DNA from 3 places in the Mesorhizobium sp. WSM4823 genome. Region 3 is predicted to be linked to each of the others. Evidence: predicted binding sites of a transcription regulator. Region 3 holds the regulator's gene; each other region holds the start of a gene.

Region 1 (8,090 bases), 290 kb from region 3:
TGGATCAGGCCCGGGACCTGCTTAAGCACGATCCGAACCGTGCGGTCGAATGATGAATATCACGCGATGGCTCTACGAGGCATGGCCGCTACGAGCCAATCCTCGCAGTATATTAGATAGTCCTCATTTTCGTTGCTTGTTTGCCGGTTTGGTCCGATGATCACCACGCGGCGTGACCGCATGCCGGTTCGATGCCGCGATCAACGGAGGAGACCATGGCAAAGTTTCTCTATGTCTATCACGGCTCGGGCAAGATGCCGACCGACGAGGCCGAGCGGAAAGCAGCGATGGATGCCTGGAACGGCTGGTACGGCAAGCTTGGCTCGGCGGTGGTCGACGGCGGCAATCCGGTCGGCATGTCGAAGACCGTGCTGCCCGGCGGCACGGTCGAGAACAATGGCGGCAGCAATCCGACCGCCGGTTACACGATCATCGAAGCGAAAGACATCGACGATGCCGTCGCCAAAGCCAAGGATTGTCCTATCCTGACGGATCCGGGTTTCAGCGTCGAGATCGCCCCAATCATCGAAATGAGTTGACGCGCCGTTTGTTTGAGCATGATCTCTGGACAAACGAACCGTTTGTCCGAGAAAATCGGTTCCCACTTTTCGGGATCATGCTCAGGATCGCGCTGCGATCGCCGCCGCGGCGCCGGCCATGGTGCCGGCGCTGACGCGGTTGGCGATCTTCATCGCCCGCTTGCTCTTCAACAGCTTTCGCGCCTGCGCCGCCGCGAGCACCCAGGCGAGATCGATGGCGACCAGAACCACGGCCATGGTCAGCGTCAGCTCCACCCAGCCGACGACCGTCACCGAGGCGAGATCGATGATGGTCGGCAGCAGCGCCAGATAGAACATCATGATCTTGGGATTGCCGAGCGTCACCGCCATGCCGGCAAAAAACAGTTTGACGGCCGATTCCTCGCGCGGCATCTCGCCCTCACGCGCCTCGACCGGGGCGGTCCACATCTTCCAGGCGAGGTAGGCAAGATAGGCAACGCCGACCCATTTCAGCACGACAAAAGCGAGATGGAAGGTCTGCGCCACCACCGCCAGCCCGAACACCGCCAGCGACAGCCAGATGCCCTCGCCGATCCACATGGCGAGCAGGAACGGGAACACGTCGCGAAAGCCCTTTGCGATGACCCGCGCCACCAAAGCAGCGATTGAGGGGCCGGGCGAGCCAGCGGCGACGAAGAGAGCGGCGGCGAAGATCAGAAGCGACGTGAACTGCATGACCGGGATCTTTGCTTGGGACGTTGATCGGCCAATTGTAGCGCAAGTGTTCCATCGATCAAAGAAGAGGCTTGTCGGCTCGCCGCCCCACGGCTAGAAGTTGCGCCCCGACACAATTTCGAGCTTCACTTTGCCTACGTAACCGCCGGTCTCGTCAACTCCCCCGACACAATGCAGGGCGCCGCATTCGCGACCTCTGTTTCATATCACGTGTTCTTCAGGGTGGCGGTTCGAGACCGGTTTGGCGCTGCTGAACCGCTGTCGCGCACAATCATCCGCGACACCTGATTCCCGATCGCCGCAGCCTCTCGCCACGCCGTGCCCGCATGGGCATCTCGACATCGCCGATCTGACGAACTTCCCGACGGGATGGGCTTTTCGGCATGTCTTCGATACTGCGTATCCGCTGGGCGATCGCGCCCAAAACCGCACCTCGACCTCTGATCAACTGCAACCGCTGCGGCGGCCTGAAGGCCTACCAGAGCAGCGGAAAATTCCGCGTCAACGCCAATGGCAAACGCATCGATGCGTGGCTGATCTACCGATGCGTCGATTGCGACAACTCCTGGAATTTCGACATCTTCGAGCGCTGCAACCGCCGCGACATCGAACCGGCGCTTTTGCAGGCGCTCGAAAGCAACGACCCAGGCTTGGCGCGTCGCCATGCCTTCGATGTTGTCGCACTGCGCAGCAGGATCGGACGCGTCGAGGAGTTTCCCGAAGCCGCCGTTCATAAGGAGGTGCTCGGCGGCAGGCCGCAAAACTCCACCGCTTTCGAACTCCAGCTTAGGCTCGGCGTGCCGACAGCGCTGCGGCTCGACCGGCTGCTCGCCGGTGAACTCCGCATTTCGCGATCGCGGCTTCAGGCTTGGGAAGAGAAGCGATTGCTGATCGTCGGTCCGGACGGAGCCAAGGCCTTGCGCAAGCCGGCCCGAACGGGAACGGCGATCCGCATCGATCTGGCCGGCGAACCGGATCGGGACGACATTATCGCGGCTGCCGGTGGATAAACGAAAAGGGAGGGAGCACGCAAATGCTCCCTCCCCGGTAACGTTTTAACGAAGAGAAGCTTACGCCGCTCCGACCACTTTCGCCGACTTCTCAAAACGCTTGCGCTCGTTCGGGTCGAGGTAGAGCTTGCGCAGGCGAATGGTCTTCGGCGTCACCTCGACCAGCTCGTCGTCCTGGATCCAGGCCAGCGCGCGTTCCAGCGTCATGCGGATCGGCGGCGTCAGCTTCACCGCCTCATCCTTGCCGGCGGCGCGGATGTTGGTCAGCTTCTTGCCCTTCAGCACGTTCACCTCGAGGTCGTTGTCGCGGGAATGGATGCCGATGATCATGCCCTGATAGACCTTGACGCCCGGATCGATGACCATCGGACCGCGGTCTTCCAGGTTCCACATGGCATAGGCGACCGATTCACCCTGTTCGTTGGAGATCAACACGCCGTTGGTGCGGCCCGGCAATTCGCCCTTGTAGGGCTCGTAGGCATGGAACAGCCGGTTCATGACAGCGGTGCCGCGCGTGTCGGTCAACAGTTCCGACTGGTAGCCGATCAGGCCACGCGTCGGCGCGTGGAAGACGATGCGCTGGCGGTTGCCGCCTGACGGGCGCAATTCGACCATCTCGGCCTTGCGCTCCGACATCTTTTGCACGACGACACCGGCATGCTCCTCGTCGACGTCGATAACGACTTCCTCGACCGGCTCCAGCAATTCGCCGTTCTCGCCCTGCTGCATAACGACGCGCGGACGCGACACGGCGATCTCAAAACCTTCGCGGCGCATCGTCTCGATCAGCACGGCAAGCTGCAATTCGCCGCGCCCGGAGACGAAGAACGAATCCTTGTCAGGCGATTCCTCGATCTTCAGCGCGACATTGCCTTCGGCCTCGCGCAGCAGGCGGTCGCGGATGACGCGGCTGGTCACCTTGTCGCCCTCGGTGCCGGCCAGCGGGCTATCGTTGACGAGGAACGACATCGTCACGGTCGGCGGATCGATCGGCTGCGCATGCAGCGGCTCAGTCACCGACAGGTCGCAGAACGTGTCGGCGACGGTGCCCTTCGACAGGCCGGCAATGGCGACGATGTCGCCCGCCTGCGCCTCGTCAATCGGCTGGCGCTCGAGCCCGCGGAAAGCCAGGATCTTCGAGATACGGCCGGTTTCGACCTGGGTGCCGTCATGGTGCAGCACCTTGACCGCCTGGTTGGATTTCAGCGTGCCGGATTCGATGCGGCCGGTGATGATGCGGCCGAGAAACGGATTGGCCTCCAGAATGGTGCCGATCATGCGGAACGGGCCAGGATGAACGGTCGGCGCCGGCACATGCTTGATGACGAGGTCGAACAGCGGCGACAGGCCCTGGTCCTTCGGGCCTTCAGGGTTTTCCGAGACCCAGCCGTCGCGTCCCGAACCGTAGAGGATCGGGAAGTCGAGCTGCTCGTCGGTCGCGTCGAGCGCCGCAAACAGGTCGAACACTTCGTTGACCACTTCGACATGGCGGGCGTCCGGCCGGTCGATCTTATTGATGACGACGATCGGCTTCAATCCGACCTTGAGCGCCTTGCCGACGACGAACTTGGTCTGCGGCATCGGCCCTTCGGCGGCATCGACCAGCACGATGGCCGAATCCACCATCGACAGAATGCGCTCGACTTCGCCGCCGAAATCGGCGTGGCCGGGGGTGTCGACGATGTTGATGCGGGTGTCCTTCCAGTCGACCGAGGTCGCCTTGGCCAGGATGGTGATGCCGCGTTCCTTTTCGAGGTCGTTCGAATCCATGGCGCGTTCGGCGACGCGCTGGTTGTCGCGGAACGAGCCGGACTGCTTCAGGAGCTGGTCGACGAGGGTGGTTTTTCCATGGTCGACGTGCGCGATGATCGCGATATTACGAATTTTCATGTTGTGGTCTCGGGAGCGTTGCAGGCAGCAGGCCAAAAGGCGCTGCCTCTTTCGGTTGGGCGGCTCATACAGGGTTTTTCGCAATTGCGAAAGAGGAGGCGTGCCACCAAATACATGGTCACCAAATCTTAAGCGTCTTGGTGTGAAATGAAATTATTAACTAAAGCGGAACCTTTCGCGGTCGGGACAGTTCGAATTTCATGAGCAAAACGGGCATCGGATATCGGCCAATCCTCGCATGGGCTGCCCTCGCCGTCCTCGTTGCGGCAGGCGCGGCGCACTCGGCCGCGACGCTGGAGGCAGGCCTTGCCGTGCCGTCCGATACGCGTTTGGCGGAACAGCGTTTTGCCGATGCTCCCGATGGCGTCGACCCGGTGGTTACCGGACCGGTCAGCGCCGCCTTCAAGCAGAGGCAGGAAAATGCCGGCTGCGACAGCGCGGTCTGGCCTAAGATTCCGGCAGTTTGCTACCCGGATTGATAGCCGCCGACGGCGGTCGTCATCCCGGGCGTAGCAGGAGCGAAGCGACGTCGCGTTTCGGCATAGACTTTCGATCTGCGCTCCGCTTCGCGTTCGCTCCGCCCAAGGATGTCTTCTCACGCCGACCGCACCGGATCGAGCGTCATCTTGTAGAGTTCGTTGTCGTCGCGATCCATCAGCCGCACCGTCATCTGTTCGGTGGCGCCGTCAATGTCGACGAGGCCGAAGAACTGCAGGCCGGCTGAGGGCGGCAGGTTCTGGCCCTGCTCGGCTGTCGGCGCCTTGATGAATTTCAGCTCCGGACCGAAGGTCATGTCGAAATCATTGGGGCCGAAAGTGCCGGCGTGGAGCGGACCCGAGACGAATTCCCAGAACGGATTGAAGTCCTGGAACTGCGCCTTGTCAGGATTGTAGTAATGCGCCGCCGTGTAATGCACGTCGGCGGTCAGCCAGACGGTGTTGCTGATACCGGCGTTCTTTATATAGCGAAGGAGGTCGGCAATTTCCAGCTCGCGGCCCTTGGCCGGGCCATTGTCGCCATTGCTGACAGCCTCGGCGCCGGCCTTCTCCGTGGCATCGTTCCAGACGACGAGACCGAGTGGCATGTCGGCGGCGATGACTTTCCAGGTCGCGTTGGAGTTTGCCAGTTCGCGCTTCAGCCACCGCGTCTGCTGCTCGCCGAGGATGCGCGATTGCGGCGTCACCGTATCCTGCATGTCAGGGCCATTGGCGCCGCGATAGGAACGCATATCGAGGAAGAACACGTCGAGCAGCGGCCCATAGGCGATCTTGCGATAGACGCGGCCGGGTTCCGACGGCTCGTAGCGGATCGTCGTCATTTCGTGGAAGGCGCGCGCCGCGCGTGCTGCCAGCACATGAATGGATTTTTCCGAGTAGCGTTCGTCGGCGCTCAGGTCCTTCGAATCCGACCAGTTGTTCACCACCTCGTGGTCGTCCCACTGGTAGAAGGTCGGGCAGATGGCGTTGAGCCCCAGCACGTTCCTGTCCATCAAATTGTACTTCCACTGACCCCGGTACTCGTCCAGCGTCTCGGCAACTTTGCGCTTTTCGTCGATGAGAACGGTATTCTTCCACTTGCCGCCGCCGGGCAGGTCCGCCTCGTCCTTCATCGGGCCATCGGCGTAGATGGTGTCGCCGGAATGCAGGAAGAAGTCGGGCGTATGCGTGCCGATCGTAGCGTAGGTCTTCATGCCGGTGTCGTCGATGCCCCAACCCTGGCCGGCGGTGTCGCCCGACCAGGCAAACCGGATACTGCGTTTCGAGGCGGGCGCCGTGCGGAAACGGCCGACGATCGGCTCGGAGACGGCGTTGATGTCGGCGAGATCGGCCGCTGTCATGCGATAAAAGATGTCCTGATCGGAGGCGAGGTCGGTGAGCAGCCGCTTCACCGTGTAGTCGCTTGCCGGCGAGGTATCGAGCGGCGCAAGGCGGACGGCGTTGGCGAAATTCTCGGTCGAGGAGACTTCGAACATGACGCGCGACGGGCGATCGGTGCGCGTCCAGATCATGCCGCTGGTTGCGTCGACGTCACCGGACTGGACGCCATGGGTGAATGCCGGCCGCTGATTGGCGCGCGAATAATAGGGCAGCGCGAGGCCCGAGGCTCCGACGAGGCCAATGGCGCTCGCCGACGTGACGAAAGCGCGGCGCGAAATCTTGTTCATGGCTGTCTCCTGGATGGCGTTGAACGTCGCCGCCAGGCTCCAGCGTCAATGTTTCAGCCGCATCTCGAAACCATGAAGGTTTCATAACAATCGACAAGCAGGCGATCTCCCCCCTCGAGGGGGAGATGTCGCCGGAGGTGACAGAGGGGGTCGTCTTGCGTGGAGCGCCCACCTCCTACGTCTGCAAAAAGAGACCGAGCCCGGTCCGACCGACCCCCTCTGGCCGCTTCGCGGCCATCTCCCCCTCGAGGGGGAGATTAGCGATCAGCCGCCACACCTTAAGCCGCTTGCGGTTCCGGGTCGAATGCCGGCCTGCTGGTGTTGATCAACAGCGAGATACAGGCTGCGGCTATTGCCGTCATGCCGGCGATGAGGAAGGCAAGCTCGTAATTGCCCTGCAATTCACGCATGGTGCCGCCGAAGAAAGCAGCGGTCGCCGCACCCACCTGGTGGCCGGCGACGATCCAGCCGAAGACGATCGGCCCGCTGCGGTCGCCGAACGCCTCGTTCGACAGTCTGAGTGTCGGCGGCACGGTGGCGATCCAATCCAATCCGTAGAGCACGGCAAAGATGATCAGGCTGGTCGACGAGAAACCGGAATAGGGCAGATAGATCAGCGACAGGCCGCGGATCGCATAATAGACGCCGAGCAGCTTGCGGGGATCGAAGCGGTCGGTGAGCCAGCCCGACAGCGTCGTGCCGATCAGGTCGAAGATCCCCATCAGCGACAGCAGGCCGGCGGCTTGCACCTGGCCGATGCCCATGTCGCCGCAAAACGCGATCAGATGCGTGCCGACCAGCCCATTGGTGGTGAAGCCGCAGATGAAAAAGGTGGCGAACAGATACCAGAACACGCGGGTGCCAGCGGAACGGCGCAGCGTGCTGAGCGTGTGCGTGAGGAAATTGCCCTGCGAGGCCGGCGGAACCGGCGGCACGTCGTCGGCGTCAGCGCCGTAGCGCACCATGCCGATAGAAGCCGGACGCTCCGGCACCAGCAGCCAGACCAGCGGCACCAGACAGGCGGTGGCGACCGCGATGGCGATGGCGACCGGCTTCCAGCCTCCCCATTGGGCGAGCGCGGCGAGCAGCGGCAGAAACACCAGCAGGCCGGTGGCGGCGGAGGCCGACATCAGTCCCATCACCAGGCCACGATTGGTCTTGAACCAGCGATTGACGATGGTGGCGCCAAGTACTGTAGCGACCGCACCGGAACCGACCCCCGAAAACACGCCCCAGGTGAGGAGCAGGTGCCACGGCTCGGTCATCAACAGGCTGAGCGCCGTCGAGCCTGACATCACCACCAGCGATGCCAGTAGCGTGCGGCGCAGCCCGATCCGTTCCATCAGTGCCGCGGCAAACGGCCCGGTCAGGCCGTAGAGGAAGATGCCTATCGCCGCGGCGAGCGAGACGACATCGCGCCGCCAGCCGAAACTCTCCTCCAGCGGCAGCATCATGACGGCCGGCGCCGACCGCAGGCCCGCCGCGATCAACAGGCAGAGGAAAATGACGGCGACCACGACGAAAGCGTAGCGCTGGCCAAACGGGCGGGATTGAGCTATCATGTTACTGACCGGTACGTTGCAATTGCTTGAAGCCATCAATACGTACCGGTCAGTAACATTGTCAAGTGAGTTTGTTGCATGCCATCGGACAAAAATATTGAAACGTCCATCAAGGACCCTCGCGGGTTAGCCTTGCCTAGGGCCGGCGAGAAAATCCTTCGCGTGGCCCGCGACTTGTTCTATCGGCAAGGCATCAGGGCGATCGGCGTCGACGAGATCGTACGGCGTG
Region 2 (8,090 bases), on a different contig from region 3:
CAAGGGCACCGGCCTCGGCCTGTCGATGGTCTATGGCATCATCAAGCAGACGGGCGGCTTCATCTTCTGCGATTCCGAAGTTGGCAAGGGATCGGTGTTCCGCATCTTCCTGCCGCGCTACATTGCAGAGGCGAGAACGGCGGGCGAACCCGGCGAGGCGCCGGCTGCACCGGCAAAGATCGCCGATGTCGCCAAGGATTTGTCGGGCTCGGCAACGGTGCTGCTCGTCGAGGACGAGGATGCCGTGCGCATGGGTGGCATGCGAGCGCTGACGTCGCGCGGCTACACTGTCCACGAAGCGTCGTCGGGCGTCGAGGCGCTGGAAGTGTTCGAGGCGCTCGGCGGCAAGGTCGACATCGTCGTTTCCGACGTGGTGATGCCTGAAATGGACGGGCCAACGCTGCTTGGCGAATTGCGCAAGCGGCAGCCTGACATCAAATTCGTCTTCGTTTCAGGCTACGCGGAGGACGCGTTCGCCAAAAACCTGCCGGCAGACGCGCATTTCGGCTTCCTACCGAAGCCGTTTTCGCTCAAGCAATTGGCCACGATCGTCAAGGATGTGCTCGAATCCTAGACCAGCCAGTGCATTGCGCTCTTGGTGAAATAATCTAAGGCGCGCGGTCTGAATGTGATCTAGCGCACAGACGCCAAGACCATGCCGTTTACACTTACCGGCGCCGGAGAGGGAACCGTCCGTTCATAACCAGTGAGGTCCGGCCACTGGAGTTTCGCAATCGCGGCTTGCGTATCGACGCCAGCCTGCCATGATTGCGACGACAACGCGGCGGGGATTTGGGGTAGATGCCGTGACGCCGCACAACGAGGCAAGCAGGGGCGATTATGCCGAGACGGTGCTGTTGCCGGGTGACCCGCAGCGCGCCGAATGGATGGCAGAGACTTTTCTCGAGGCGCCGCGCTGCGTCAACCGCCGCAGGGGCGCCCTGGGTTTCACCGGTCTTTTCCAGGGCATGCCGGTCAGCATCCAATCGACGGGGATCGGTGTCTCGTCATTTCTCATCTACGCGCACGAACTATTGGATTTCCATCGCGTCAGGACGCTGATCCGCACCGGTACCTGTGGCGCCTTGACCGCAAAGGTCGGGCTGCGCAGCCTGGTGATCTCGCAATCGGTTCATGGTGAAAGTGCGGGGAGTGGCCAGGTCTACGGGCTCTACGACGCCGCTGCTGGCCCCGATCCGATGCTGCTTGCCCGCGCTGTGGCCAGGGCTGGCGAACTCGGCATCGAACATCATGCCGGGCTGACCGCCTGCAGTGACATATTCTATCACCCGGAGGGGTGTGCCCGCTTTGCCGGGGTGCAGGCTGAAGGCGCGCTCGCCGTGGATATGGAGACCAGCGCGCTCTATCGCATCGCTGCGCATTTCGGCGCCCGGGCCCTGTCGATCCTGACTGTCGTCGACAACGTGGTGACCGGCGAGCAAACCGACTATTCCGAACGCCAGGCGCTTTTCACCGATATGACCCGGCTGGCGCTCGATGTTGCAGCTGAAAACTAAGCCGCCTGCCGCTTGGGCGCCGTGTGTTCTTCGATGCCTGGCCGATGGCCTTTCAGATAGAGAGCACAGGTCGTGCGCAACATCGAGGCGAAGTTCGGGATCTGGCCGTTGATCTCAATTGCCTCGTCATAGAGCTTCGAGATGAATTTCGGCGTCGTCAAACCTTGGCTGTCAGCGATCTCGTCGAGCAACGCCCAGAACGTCGCTTCGAGCTGGATGCTCGTCGAATGCCCGTCGATGCGGATCGATCGGTTGATCTGTCGATAGCCCTCCGGATCCTGCCCGGCAAAAACCCTGCACATCGTTACCTCCCGTTCTATTCGTTTTGGCCGTTCTTATTGGTCTTGGCCATTCTTGTTGATTTTGGGCGCAATCAGCAGCGATTCGCGCCTTTGAGCAGTGCCTGTCGTGGCCGATTATCTTCAGCCGGAAAGCGGAAAACAGCAATCGGACTTTCGTCCTTAAACGGTCTTTCATCCCGCCGTTAGCGTAGCGCGTGGTAATCGGCTGCCACCACCTTTGCAGTAACCCGCGCATAATCACCCCGACGCGCATAAGGCGCTGTTGCGACGGAGTGTCATTTGGCGAAGACGATTCACACCATGATCCGGGTTCTGGACGAGGCCCGGTCCGTCGACTTCTACCGGAAAGCCTTTGGGCTTGATGTCGCCGAACGGCTCGCTTTCGAAACCTTCACGCTCGTCTATTTGAGCAATGCCGAGGCAGAGTTCGAAGTCGAGCTCACCGTCAACAAGGGCCGGCAGGAGCCTTATTCGCTCGGCGACGGCTACGGCCATATCGCGGTTTCGGTCGCCGATCTGGACGGCGAACACGACCGGCTTGGCGCGCTTGGCCTGAACCCAAAAAAGATTGTCGAGTTCAATCGCGACGGAGCGCTGCTCGCGCGCTTCTTCTTCATCGAGGATCCCGACGGCTACAAGATTGAGGTCCTGCAGCGTCAGGGTCGGTTCAAATAGGAGACATCAGGTCGCGCCGGCCAGCGCGGCGCCAGCCACGGCACCTTTACGGTGCAAATAGCAAGCAAGGGAGGAAGAAATGGTCACGATTTACGAAAGCAAGCCCGGGCTGTCGCGCCGCGAACTTCTGAAACGCGGCGGTGTCGGCGCGTTGCTGGTCATTTCGGGCAGCGCCGTCATCAGCCCACAACATGCCTGGGGTCTCGAAACGTCGGCGCTCAAGCCTGAAACCATGGCGACCCTGATCCAGATGGCGCGCGACATCTACCCGCACGACCAAGTGCCTGACAAATATTACGCAATCGCCGTCAAGGCCCATGACGAGCAGGCCGGCAAGGACCCAGCCCACAAGGATCTCATCGAAAAGGGCATCGCCGATCTCGACTTGAAGTCGGGCAAGGACGGCTACACCGGCCTCGGCTGGGAGGAGCAGCGCGTCGCGGTGCTGAGAGAGATCGAGGACACGCCGTTCTTCCAGGCGGTCCGCGGCGGGCTTGTCGTTGGCCTCTACAACCAGAAGGAGGTCTGGCCGATCTTCGGCTACGAGGGCGAGTCCTACTCCAAGGGCGGCTACATGGCGCGCGGTTTCGATGACATCGAGTGGCTCTGAGCCCCGCCGCAACCGCAGACAACAGACATCATGGGAGGAAACCATGGCAGCACCATTTGATCTCAAGAACGATGGCGTGGTCGTCATCATCGGCTCGGGCGCCGGCGGCGGCACGCTCGGCAACGAGCTTGCCCAGAAGGGCATCGATGTCGTTATCCTGGAGGCGGGCGCCCGCCACGAATACGAGGATTTCATCAACGACGAGTGGGATTCGTTCGCCCAGCTCGCCTGGACGGACAAGCGCACGACCTCGGGCGACTGGCGGGTTGCTAAGGATTTCCCCAACCTGCCGGCGTGGATCGTCAAGTCTGTCGGCGGTTCGACGACGCACTGGGCAGGCGCCTCGCTGCGCTTCCAGGAGCACGAATTCAAGACGCTTTCGACCTACGGAAAACTGGAAGGTGCCAACCTGCTCGATTGGCCGATCACGCTGGCCGACCTGGAGCCCTACTACGCAAAAGCCGAAGATAAGCTGGGCGTGACGCTCACCAACAACATTCCAGGCCTCCCCGGTAACAACAACTTCAAGGTGATGAAGGCCGGCGCCGACAAGCTCGGCTACAAGGAGTGCCACACCGGTCGGATGGCGATCAATTCCGAGCCGCGCGACGACCGCAATGCCTGCCAGCAGACCGGCTTCTGCTTCCAGGGCTGCAAATGGGGCGCAAAATGGTCGACGCTGTATACCGAAATCCCGAAAGGTGAGGCGACCGGTCATCTCGAGGTAAGGCCGAATGCCATGGTGATCAAGATCAACCACGACGCATCAGGCAAGGTGACCGGCGTCGTCTATGCCGACAAGGACGGCAAACTGCAGGAACAGAAGGCCCGCATCGTCGCCGTCGCCGGAAACTCGATCGAGAGCCCGCGGCTGCTGCTCAACTCGGCATCGAGCCAATTTCCCGACGGCCTTGCCAATTCGTCGGGGCAGGTGGGCAAGAACTACATGCGCCACACCACGGGCTCCGTCTACGGCATCTTCGACAAGCCGGTGCATATGTATCGCGGCACCACCATGGCCGGTATCATCCGCGACGAAGCCCGCAACGATCCTTCGCGCGGCTTCGTCGGCGGCTACGAACTCGAGACGCTGTCGCTCGGCCTGCCGTTCATGGCCGCCTTCCTCAATCCGGGCGGATGGGGACGTTCCTTCACCACGGCGCTCGATCACTACGACCATATGGCCGGCATGTGGATCGTTGGCGAAGACATGCCGCGCGAGGAAAACCGCATCACGCTGCATGCCGACATGAAGGACGAGCACGGTACGCCTGTGGCGGACGTTCATTTCGACGATCATGCCAATGACACGGCGATGCGCAACCACGCTTACAAGCAGGGCTCGGCGCTTTACGCGGCGGTGGGCGCGACGCGGACTTTCCCGACGCCGCCCTATCCTTCGACCCACAATCTCGGCACCAACCGGATGAGCGAAAAGGCGACCGACGGCGTCGTCAACAAGCATGGCCAGGCGCACGACATCAAGAACCTGTTCGTGTCGGATGGCAGCCAGTTCACCACCGGCGGTGCCGAAAATCCGACATTGACGATCGTGGCGCTGGCGATCCGTCAGGCCGATTATATTGCTGAGCAGATGTCGGCGAAGAGCATCTAACTGTAGCCCTCCCGGCTGCTGCTGGCGCGGAGCCTTGCAAGGTTCCGCGCCTCTTTTTTGTCGGCGCCGGAGCTACGCGCCGACCGGCTTGCCATCCTTGCGGCGGATGGCGACCACGGCGGGCCGCGGCGGTTGGCCGTCCTTGAAGTCGGGCCACAGCGTCGCGGCCTTGTCGAGCGTCTCGGCGTCCTCGGCCGGGTGCTGGACCGACAGGAACAGCGTCGTGCCATCCGGCGTGAAGCAGGGGCCGCTAGCCTCGGCGCCCTGCGGGCAGGTGAAAAGCAGCTTTGGCAGGCCGCGCGCCGGACCTTCGGTGTCTATGCCGTAGACACCGTCCGGCAGGTCGAAGTCGTTGGCGCCATCGGTTCCGACCCAGAGCCGCCCGGCCGGATCGAAGGTGATGTTGTCGGGGCAGACGAACCAGCCATCCTCCGACGTGTCCGCATGGAAGGTCGCGCCGACCGCCGCGTCCTTGGGATTGCCACAGAGCACGAACAGGTCCCATTCGTATTTTTCAGCGGTATGGTCGGCCTCGGCACCACGGCCGCCGGGCGGGATCAGCTCGACGATATGGCCCCAAAGGTTTTCGGGCCGCGTGTTGGCCGGATTCACCTTCGACTGGTCGCGTTTCTTGTTCTTGGTCATCACCGCATAGACGCGGCCGGTCACCGGGTTGGTCTCGATGTCCTCTGGCCGGTCCATCGGCGTAGCACCCAACGCATCGGCAGCCAGCCGTGTCTTCAGCAGCACCTCGGCCTGATCGGCAAAGCCGTTTTCGCTGGTGAGCTTGCCCTCGCCGTGAACCAGCGGCAGCCAGGTCATCGTGCCGTCGGCATCGAAGCGCGCCACCGACAGCACGCCGTCATCGAGAAGGTCCTTGCCGGAGGCCGGGTTCGCCGGATCGTACGCCTTGTTCGAGACGAAGCGGTACATGTATTCGAAATAGTCGTCGTCGCCCATGTAGACGGCAACGCGGCCATCCTTGTTGACGACGACGGTGGAGGCTTCGTGCGACATGCGGCCGAGTGCAGTGCGCTTCACCGGCTTCGAAGTCGGATCATAGGGATCGATCTCGACCACCCAATCGAAACGGTTTGCCTCGTTCGGCTCCTTGTCGAGGTTGAACCGGTCATGGAAACGGGCGCGGCCATAGAAGTCGGAGCCGTCGAAAGCGTAGCGATCGAGGATGTCGGCAATGGGCGCCTTTTTCGGATCGCCACCGAAAATATCGGAAACGCCTTCCTCGCAGGTGAGCACCGTGCCCCATGGGGTGACACCGCCGCCGCAATTGTAGCTGGTGCCGAGAACCTTGGTGCCGGTCGCGTCCGCCGAGGTTTTCATCAGCGCATGGCCGGCGGCGGGACCGGATACGGTCATCTCGGTGTTGGCCGTGATGCGGCGGTTGAGCGGGCTGTCCTCGACTGTCGCCCACTTGCCGTCCTTCAGGACAATCTCGACGACCGAATGGCCCATCGCGGCCATGCCGAGATCGACCTGTTCCCTGGTCATCATCTTGCCCGCATCGTCCTCGGTCATGCCGGGAAACATCACATTGGGAGAGATGTACTCGTTGTTGACGCAGAGCAGGCCGTGGTCGGAATTGGCCGAGCCTTTCGGCAGCGGCATGAAGGCGATGTAGTCGCAATTGTAGCCGAAGCGCTTCTCCTGCTCGTCGGCGGCGACCTTGTTGCCGTCGAAATCCGGCAGGCCGGTTGCGAGCGCGTCGCCCCAGCGTGCCACGATCGTGGTCTCGTACCCTTCGGCGACGGCATGGGTCTTGTCGTAGACGCGCTTCAGCTCGGGAAAGCCCAGCGTCGAGAGCGCGGCAGCGGCATGTGTTTCGCCGGCAAACAGTGAGCCGACGAAGCTGCCGCCGGCAATCAGCGCGCCGGATGCAAGGCCGCCTTTCAGCAGACCGCGGCGTGAGACGCGGTCGGCGATGACGTCGCGAATGACAGGGGAGGGTGATGACGGGGAGTTGGCCATGATGTCTGCCTCTCAGGGTGGATGGTGACGGCGCAGCGCTGCCTATGCTGCTTCGGCAACACCCGGATGACATGAGAGGAAATACTTCTTGCTAACGGGTCGGCGGCCCTGAGCCGCCGCTCAACGCTTTGTGCAGGTTGAGGCGGTGAAGGCGCCGTCAGGCTGCTTCATGATGATGTCGAAGGACGGGCTGGTTTGACCGTCCAATGTGGCCTGCGTGAGCGAGATCGAGTTGCCGCCGGTCGTATAGCCGCCCAATGGACCCAGCCAGGTGATCTCGCCATTTGCATTCATCTGATAATTGTAGCCCTGCCGGGCGGCTCCGAAGGTCACCGGGCCGCTATAGACATTTCCCTTGATAGTGATCTCGCCGAGACTGAGGAACATGCCAAGCAGATAGACTTCGCAGTGATAGGCCCCGTCGGGCAGTTTGCCGTCGGTGAAGTCGGCGCGTGCGCTGCCGGTGGCCGCAACCAGAAGCATGGTGATGAAAATATGAGAGATCCTGGAGGCCATGACGTCGCTCTTTTGAAGATCGAATTTGCCCTATTTTCCTGCAAAGCTGCAACGGGTCATCGCTCGCGACATAGGATTGCTCAATATTTATGCACTAATTGATGCTTGGGCAAAAATTAGGCGGTAGTTTGCGGTTTTTTCTCAAGCGGAACACGGATGACAGCGCACACATCTCGCCGCTAATATACTAACCAGCTGATAGACCTAGGAAATCCCAGCGCGTTCAATTTTGCTCCCGCGGTTGGCACAGCCGTTGCATGGTCTGTTGCGATACGATCAACCAGCTTGGGAGTGTGGAATATGAGGGGCAGTTTCTCGACAATAACAAGAATGGTTTCGGCGGGCGTGGTCGCGGCGGGTCTGTTGACGCCCATTCAGGCTAAGGCGGCTGACGATACGATCAAGGTGGGCATTCTCCATTCGCTGTCGGGGACCATGGCGATTTCGGAGACGACGCTGAAGGACGCCATGCTGATGCTCATCGAAGAGCAGAATGCAAAGGGTGGTCTGCTCGGCAAGAAACTCGAAGCGGTCGTCGTCGACCCGGCTTCCAACTGGCCGCTCTTCGCCGAAAAGGCACGCGAGCTGATCTCCAAGGACAAGGTCGCGGCCGTGTTCGGCTGCTGGACTTCGGTGTCGCGCAAGTCGGTGCTGCCGGTGTTTTCCGAACTCGACAACATCCTGTTCTACCCCGTCCAGTATGAGGGCGAGGAGAGCGAGCGCAACGTGTTCTACACCGGAGCGGCGCCGAACCAGCAGGCCATTCCCGCGGTCGACTATCTGATGAGCGAGGACGGCGGCTCGGTGAAGCGCTGGGTGCTTGAGGGCACCGACTACGTCTATCCGCGCACCACCAACAAGATCCTTGA
Region 3 (8,090 bases):
AAGCGAACCCCAATGCCTTCGGCATCTTTGGTTTCTCGTTCCTTGACCAGAACGCGGACAAGCTGCAGGGCCACAAGGTCGACGGCGTCGAGCCGACCTTCGAGAACATCGCATCCGGCAAGTATGGCGTTTCCCGCTCGCTCTACATCTATGCCAAGAAAGAGCATGTCGGCGTCATCCCCGGCATGCAAGAGTTCATCGCCGAGTATACCTCGGAGGGTGCATGGGGTCCTGAGGGTTATCTGGCCGACAAGGGTCTGATCCCGCTGCCGGACGCCGAGCGCGCCACGTGGGCCGAAAACGCCAAGGCCCTGAAGGGCATGGGCTCCTGATTTTTTCGGGGTCCGGGCAAATATCCGCTCTGATCCTCATGCTCTAAAGCACAAAGCGCGGGACCAACGTCCCGTGCTTTGAGCCGGTGGATGGCCGGCGGTCGAGGGGACGTCCTGAATCATGGTCGGTTATCTCGTTGTTCTTCTGTTAGTTTTGGCTGCTGCGGCCTATTGGATAGGCCGCACACGCGCCATTGCCAGTGTCAATGGCGACGTCGCGCGGCTGCATTCGCTGCCTGGGCAGCATGGCATGTTTCTGGCGCTCTTTGCTGCCGGTCCCGCGCTGCTTGCGATCGTGTTGTGGTCGATGGTGACGCCGGGAATTGAATCGTCAATCGTCGCCGACCGCTTCTCCGCCGAGTTGTCGGGAATGGGCATTCCGCAAGTCGAAGCTTTCATCCGCGACGCTCGTGCGATGGCCTTTGGCGGGCTTGTCGGCTTCGCCGATCCTACGAAAGAGGCAGCCGCGGCCGTCTACAAATCGATCCATGCGACCAGCGCCTGGATCATCTGGGCCGTCGCGCTTCTGCTTTCCGCGTCCGGATTTTACTGGGCCTATTCGCGCATCGCACAGGCCTACCGGGCGCGCCACGTGGTCGAGCGCGTTCTTCGCGCATTCTTGATCACCTGTTCGGCGGTCGCGATCCTGACGACGATCGGCATCGTCCTGTCGCTCATCTTCGAATCCTTGCGGTTCTTCCAACAGGTGCCGCTCTATAAATTCCTGTTCGGCACGCACTGGTCGCCACAGAGCGCCTTTACCGGCGCCGGAGCGGAAGCCGGGGCGGTCAACCAGGACATTTTTGGCATGGTGCCGCTCTTTGCCGGCACGTTGCTCATCACCTTCATTGCCATGCTGGTAGCTGCGCCCATCGGGCTGATGGCTGCGATCTATCTTTCGGATTACGCTTCCAAAAGCGTCCGCGCGGTCGCAAAGCCGGTGCTGGAAATCCTCGCCGGCATTCCGACTGTCGTCTATGGCTTCTTCGCCGCGCTGACGGTTGCACCCTACTTCCGTGGTCTCGGCGAAAGCCTGGGCCTCAACGTTGCGTCAGAATCCGCGCTCGCCGCAGGCGTGGTCATGGGCATCATGATCATTCCCTTCGTTTCCTCGCTTTCCGATGATGTGATCAACGCCGTTCCGCAATCGCTGAGGGACGGTTCCGCCGGCCTCGGCGCGACCAAGTCTGAAACCATCCGAAAGGTGATCCTTCCCGCGGCCCTTCCGGGCATCGTTTCGGCGATGCTGCTCGCCGTCAGCCGCGCAATCGGTGAAACCATGATCGTGGTCATGGCGGCGGGGCTGGCAGCTAATCTCACGGCGAACCCGCTCGAAGCCGTCACCACCGTGACGGTGCAGATCGTGACGCTGCTTGTGGGCGATCAGGAGTTCGACAGCGCCAAGACGCTTGCAGCCTTCGCGCTCGGCCTGGTGCTGTTCTGCATCACGCTTACCCTCAACATCGTCGCTTTGCGCGTCGTCCAGAAATACCGAGAACAATATGACTGATGCGATCTCGTCATTCGGCGTCGTCGGACGCCCCGTCAGCATTCATACCGACGATGCCGCGAAGGCGCGGCTGAAGGGCCGTTACCGCACGGAAACGTGGTTCAAATGGCTTGGCGCCGCAGCCGTCGCGTTGGCCGGCCTCTTCCTTGTGCTGCTTCTGTCGACGATCGTCACGCAGGCGATCCCGGCGCTGCGGCAGAACTATTTGACGCTGCCGATCGATCTTTCGGCGGCCAAGGTCGACCCGGCGAAACTCGATGCCGTCAACTACGACGCCATCGCCCAGGAAGCGCTTACGGCAAAATTTCCGGATGTGACGAGCCGTCAGGACAAGCGCCTGCTGCGCGGGTTGATTTCCACGGGCACAGGCGTGTTCCTGCGCAAAGATATCGCTGCTGATCCGGGGATGCTCGGAAAAACGGTGGACTATGCGGTCCCACTTGACGATTTTGCCGATCTTTATCTCAAGGGTTTGCTTGCCGACGTCGGTTCGGACGAAGCGATTTCGACAAGCGTCACGCCTTCGCAAACCAGCGGCGACATCGATCTGACCTTCGGCGACGATGCCATGCTGGCGCTGGCGCGCGGCCATGGTGCGACCGAAGGCGAAAACGGCATGCTCATGCTGACGAGCGGCGCGTCGTCGCTGCTGGTCGCGTTCAATGGCGGCACGGTCAAGCTGACCGCGCTGTCGCCTGGGGCCAACGGGACGGCGATCGCAAAGGGCACGGTGATCGAGGCGCTCGACAGCACGACGCCCGCCGCGAGTGGCCAGGCATTCCTGCGCGTCATCAATACGCCGGAAGCATCGCGAAAGATTTCGGACAAGACGATCGTCTGGCTCGATACGCTGAAGAGCGCCGGCCTGATCGAAAGCCGGTTCAACTCGATCTTCTTCTTCACCGGCGCAAGCCGCGAGCCGGAATTGGCTGGTGTCTGGGGCGCGGTCGTCGGTTCGTTCCTGACCATGATCGTGACGCTCGCCATCGCATTCCCGATCGGTGTTTCGGCGGCGATCTATCTTGAGGAATTTGCACCCAAGAATCGACTGACGACGATCATCGAAGTGAATATCAACAATCTGGCGGCGGTGCCCTCGATCGTCTTCGGCCTGCTTGGACTTGCCGTATTCCTGAATTTCTTCGGCCTGCCGCGCTCGGCCCCGGTGGTCGGCGGCATGGTGCTGGCATTGATGACCCTGCCGATCATCATTATCGCCTCACGCGCTTCGCTGCGCGCGGTGCCACCGTCGATCCGCGAGGCAGCTCTTGGCATCGGAGCGTCCAAGGTCCAGACCGTATTCCATCACGTCCTGCCGCTGGCGATGCCGGGCATCATGACCGGCACCATCCTCGGCATGGCGCATGCGCTGGGCGAAACCGCGCCGTTGCTGATGATCGGCATGGTCGCCTTCATTGTCGACATTCCCGGCGGCTTCACCGATCCCGCGACGATCCTGCCGGTGCAGATATTCATGTGGGCCGATTTCCCGGAAGCTGGATTCCAGCAGAAGACTTCGGCGGCGATTTTGATTTTGCTGGTGTTTTTGGTCATCATGAATGCCATAGCGGTGATACTGCGCAGGCGCTTCGAGCGGCGCTGGTAAGGAGTTAGAGGATATGAACATCATGACGGAAGCCAGCGTCGAACAGAAACTGAATAGCGGAACCAACGAACCTTCGATCAAGATGAAGGGCGAAAAGGTCTCTGTTCATTATGGCGAGAAGCGCGCTCTGTTCGACGTGGATCTCGATGTCCGCGAGAACCAGGTGACGGCGTTGATCGGCCCATCGGGTTGCGGCAAGTCGACCTTTCTGCGTTGCCTGAACCGAATGAACGACACGATCGACATCGCACGGGTAAGCGGCAAGATCACGCTCGACAACGAGGATGTCTACGACCCGAAAATCGACGTCGTCGAGCTGCGGGCTCGCGTCGGCATGGTGTTCCAGAAGCCGAACCCGTTTCCGAAGTCGATCTACGAAAACGTCGCCTACGGTCCGCGCATTCACGGTCTGGCCAGGAGCAAGGCGGAGTTGGACGGCATCGTCGAATCGAGCCTGAAGAAGGCCGGCCTGTTCAACGAGGTCAAGGATCGCCTGCTCGAGTCGGGCACCGGCCTTTCCGGCGGACAGCAGCAGCGCCTGTGCATCGCGCGCGCCATCGCGGTGTCGCCGGAAGTGATCCTGATGGACGAGCCCTGCTCAGCGCTCGATCCGATCGCCACCGCCCGCGTCGAGGAGCTGATCGACGAGCTGCGTCAAAACTACACGATCGTCATCGTCACCCATTCGATGCAGCAGGCAGCGCGCGTGTCGCAGCGAACGGCGATGTTCCATCTCGGCTATCTGGTCGAGGAAGGCGCGACCGACAAGATGTTCACCAACCCCGACGACAAGCGCACCCAGGACTACATCACCGGCCGGTTCGGCTGAGCGGTCCGGCGGCGAATTCGAACACGAGGACAGCATCATGGGTGAACATACCGTCGCCTCCTTCGACGAGGAATTGGAACACATCGACAGGCTGATCCGTGACATGGACGAGCTTGCCGCCGCGATGGTAGCTGCGTCGATCCGCGCATTGCTCGCGTCAGACAATGCGATGGCGCAGCGCGTCGTCTCGGACGATGCCATCATGGATGCCCGGCAGCGCGAGCTCGACGACAGCGCGATCACACTGATCGCCAAGCGGCAGCCGATGGCGCAAGACCTGCGCGCCGTGGTTGGCGCAATCCGGATGGCCGGCGATCTGGAGCGCATCGGCGACCTGGCCAAGAACATAGCCAAGCGGGTCAGCGCAGTCGGACAGAGCGCCACGCCGCGTAATCTCTCGCATGGTATCGACGCAATGGCGGATCTCGTTCTCGAACAGCTCCGTGGCGTGGTCGAGCACTACGTGTCGCGAGACGCCAACGCGTTGAAGGAACTACGCGCCGCCGACGAGAAGGTCGATGTCAAATACACGGCGGTTTTTCGGGAGCTCCTGACCTACATGATGGAGGACCCTCGTAACATCACCGCCTGCACGCATCTTCTGTTCTGCGCCAAGAATCTCGAGCGTATTGGCGATCATGTAACCAACATCGCCGAAAACGCCTACTATGTCGTGACCGGACAGCAATTGCCGGCGGATCGCCCGAAGCTCGACGAAACGACGACGGCGCCGGCGACATGACGGGGGTGACCGATCGATGATCGCGCCGCGCATCATGGTGGTGGAGGATGAAGAGCCGCTGGGCGTCCTCCTCCGCTACAATCTGGAATCCGAAGGCTATCAGGTCGAGGTGGTGACACGCGGCGACGAGGCCGAAATCCGGCTGCAGGAAAACGTGCCCGATCTTCTGGTGCTCGACTGGATGGTGCCGGCAGTTTCCGGCATCGAGCTTTGCCGGCGTCTTCGGGTGCGTCCCGAAACCGAGCGGTTGCCGATCATCATGCTGACCGCGCGCGGCGAGGAGAGCGACCGGGTGCGCGGCCTCTCGACCGGGGCCGACGACTATCTGGTCAAGCCGTTCTCGACACCGGAATTCATGGCCCGGGTCAAGGCGCTGCTGCGCCGCGCCAAGCCGGAAGTGCTGTCCAGCGTGCTGAAGGTCGGCGACATCATGCTCGATCGCGAATCGCACAGGGTCTACCGCAAGAAGAGCGAGATCCGGCTCGGGCCGACCGAATTCCGGCTGCTCGAATTCATGATGCGGCACCCCGGTCGCGTCTTCTCGCGCAGCCAGTTGCTCGACAATGTCTGGGGCGAGACGATTTACATCGATGAACGCACGGTGGACGTCCATGTCGGGCGGTTGCGCAAGGCGGTCAACAATGGTCGCATGCCCGATGTCATCCGCACCATCCGCGGCGCGGGCTATGCGATCAGGGAAGATTAGTTCCTCGGCGCGTAAGTTCTGACAGGTCGGGCGTGCGGATCGCATGCTCTGCGATTAGCCGAAACGCTCCTCACTCGTCATCCTGGGGCGGAGCAAGGAGCGAAGCGACGCGGCGCAGACCCCAGGATCCATGCGGCGACTTAAGTGCGCTGCTGCGATCCAGAATTCTGCTCCGCTGCACTCCTCGGCTAAGGTTACGGCATGGATCCCAGGGTCTCCGCGACGGAGCTTCGCTCCTGCTTCGCCCAGGGATGACGAAGTTAGGAATTCGCGCGCTCTTTCGGGTCAACTCAGGCCACGTCCTTCCTGCTCGTGCCGGACTTTCCTTGCGCGCCCGGCGCGAAAATCTCCTGGTCGACGAAATTCAGCGCCTGCATGGCGCAGCCTTCGCGGATCAGCGGCAATTCGTTCGGCTCGGTGTCGAAGGAAATGGAACCCGAATGCTGGCCGCCGGCGGTCTGGGCGATGGCTTCGCGCAGGGCCGGCTCGATCAGGTCGAAGGCGGCAGCGCTGGCGCCGACCATGGCGACCGGCGCTGGATCTATCAACGCGAACAGGCTGCCTAGCCCGAAGCCGAGCGCTTCGCCGGCCTTGCGGTAGGCTTCGCGCTCCGGTCCGTCCGCCTCGCGCGCCCGTGCCGCCAATGCCCGCATGTCGGCATCGCTGACATCGGCGACCGGTTCGGCATTCTCGCTCAATTGCCTTGCATTGCGCCAGATGGCGTAGTTCCCGGCATAGGCTTCGACGCAGCCGCGCCGTCCGCAGCGGCAAAGCGCGCCGCCCGGCCGATGGATCATGTGGCCGAATTCGCCGCCTGAGGAATGGGTGCCGGTGAACAATTCGCCTTTCAACACCAACCCCATACCGATGCCGTGTGAGAGCAGGATGGCGATGAAATCGTTGCGGTAGCGATCCGGGTCGCGCCAGCGCAGCGCCACGGCCATCATGTTGCAGTCGTTTTCCATGATGGCCGGGATGCCGAATTCGCGTTCAAGAATGTCGGCGAAAGCGATGTTCGTTTGCGGCGTGATCGGCGACCACAACATGGCGCGCGCATGGGAATCGGTAATACCCTGGATCGCCAGTGCGATGCGGGCGACGCTTTGGACGTCGAGGCCGGGATCTTCGAGCCGTCGCCGGACGATGGCGACACATTCGCCGATCAGCTCGTCGCGCGACATGGTCAGCGTGTCCAGCCGGCGCTGTTCCTCGGCGACGACTTGTCCGGCATAATCGATGACGGCGACCGACAGGAAATTCAGCGACAACACGACGGCCAACACCGCTGCCGCTTCCGGATTGAGGCCGAGGCCGACCTGCGGCCGGCCGCGTTTCAGCGAAACGGCCTCGCTCGCCCTGCTCTCGGTCAGGATGCTTTCCTGGATCAGGTCTGAACAGATCGCCGATATCGTCGAATGGCTGAGGCCGGTGGTTGCCGCGATCTCGGTTCGCGATGGTTGGCCGGCCCGGCGTACGGCCGAAATCACCATCGCCCGGTTGCGCCGGCGCAAATCGTCATGACGGATTCCAACCGACATCCTGTTGCTTCCTCCCTGTCACCGCGGCGACTCATAAATCGGAAGCCGTCGATAATGTCGGACAAATAGTGGCAGAAGCAGAAGCCGCTGTCACGGTTTATTCCGAGGCTCGAAAAAAAGCCGGAAAGCCATCAAAATCCATCAGAATTGATGTTGACAGCGCTTCGGCGTTGGATCAGTGTTTTTTCGAGGCTCGAAAAAATAGAGCCTTTGTGCCGACCCTCGGGTCAGTCTGGTCGCGCCGCACGCGGTGCAGGGAGGAATATCATGAAAAGATTCACAGCCGCCATTCTGGCGGGGGTCGCCATGTCGCTGACGCTCGCATCGGTCGCACAGGCCAAGGACAAGGTCATTGGCGTTTCGTGGTCGAATTTCCAGGAAGAGCGTTGGAAGACCGACGAAGCCGCCATGAAGGCGGCGATCGAGGCCGCCGGCGACAAGTATATTTCAGCCGATGCGCAGTCCAATCCCGGTAAGCAGCTGACCGATGTCGAAAGCCTGATCTCGCAGGGCGCCAATGCACTGATCATCCTGGCGCAGGATGCCTCGGCCATCGGGCCGGCGGTGCAGAAGGCCCTGGACGAAGGCATTCCGGTCGTCGGCTATGACCGGCTGATCGAGAACAAGGACGTGTTCTATCTGACTTTCGACAACCAGGAAGTCGGCCGCATGCAGGCCCGCGAAGTGTTCAAGGTAAAGCCGGAGGGCAACTACGTCTTCATCAAGGGTTCCGGCGCCGATCCGAATGCCGATTTCCTGTTCGCCGGCTCCATGGAAGTGCTCAAGGATGCCATCGACAGCGGCAAGATCAAGAATGTCGGCGAGGC

What was found. Region 3 encodes PhoB, which activates phosphate uptake and scavenging genes when phosphate is short. Its sites were predicted from a motif close to TGTCATNNANCTGTCAT; they were not measured.
Region 1: the regulator PhoB is predicted to act here: its motif matches at 6,372-6,388, upstream of AC0L26_RS11090 (alkaline phosphatase D family protein).
Region 2: the regulator PhoB is predicted to act here: its motif matches at 6,761-6,777, upstream of AC0L26_RS06665 (PhoX family protein).

Annotation. Positions count from the first base shown of each region.
Region 1 is NZ_JBVVQL010000003.1:483,430-491,519, forward strand. It holds gene AC0L26_RS11065 (YciI family protein) at 216-539, shown strand; gene AC0L26_RS11070 (LysE family translocator) at 621-1,235, opposite strand; gene AC0L26_RS11075 (DUF1062 domain-containing protein) at 1,619-2,245, shown strand; gene typA (translational GTPase TypA) at 2,306-4,135, opposite strand; gene AC0L26_RS11085 (hypothetical protein) at 4,336-4,614, shown strand; gene AC0L26_RS11090 (alkaline phosphatase D family protein) at 4,731-6,299, opposite strand; gene AC0L26_RS11095 (MFS transporter) at 6,578-7,861, opposite strand; gene AC0L26_RS11100 (TetR/AcrR family transcriptional regulator) at 7,940-8,090, shown strand, end outside.
Region 2 is NZ_JBVVQL010000002.1:364,526-372,615, forward strand. It holds gene cckA (cell cycle histidine kinase CckA) at 1-574, shown strand, start outside; gene AC0L26_RS06640 (purine-nucleoside phosphorylase) at 807-1,517, shown strand; gene AC0L26_RS06645 (ribbon-helix-helix domain-containing protein) at 1,514-1,819, opposite strand; gene AC0L26_RS06650 (VOC family protein) at 2,099-2,494, shown strand; gene AC0L26_RS06655 (gluconate 2-dehydrogenase subunit 3 family protein) at 2,574-3,104, shown strand; gene AC0L26_RS06660 (GMC family oxidoreductase) at 3,148-4,719, shown strand; gene AC0L26_RS06665 (PhoX family protein) at 4,792-6,705, opposite strand; gene AC0L26_RS06670 (hypothetical protein) at 6,826-7,221, opposite strand; gene urtA (urea ABC transporter substrate-binding protein) at 7,522-8,090, shown strand, end outside.
Region 3 is NZ_JBVVQL010000003.1:197,329-205,418, reverse strand. It holds gene AC0L26_RS09640 (PstS family phosphate ABC transporter substrate-binding protein) at 1-332, shown strand, start outside; gene pstC (phosphate ABC transporter permease subunit PstC) at 454-1,842, shown strand; gene pstA (phosphate ABC transporter permease PstA) at 1,835-3,448, shown strand; gene pstB (phosphate ABC transporter ATP-binding protein PstB) at 3,462-4,277, shown strand; gene phoU (phosphate signaling complex protein PhoU) at 4,315-5,019, shown strand; gene phoB (phosphate regulon transcriptional regulator PhoB) at 5,036-5,725, shown strand; gene AC0L26_RS09610 (ROK family protein) at 6,016-7,263, opposite strand; gene xylF (D-xylose ABC transporter substrate-binding protein) at 7,531-8,090, shown strand, end outside.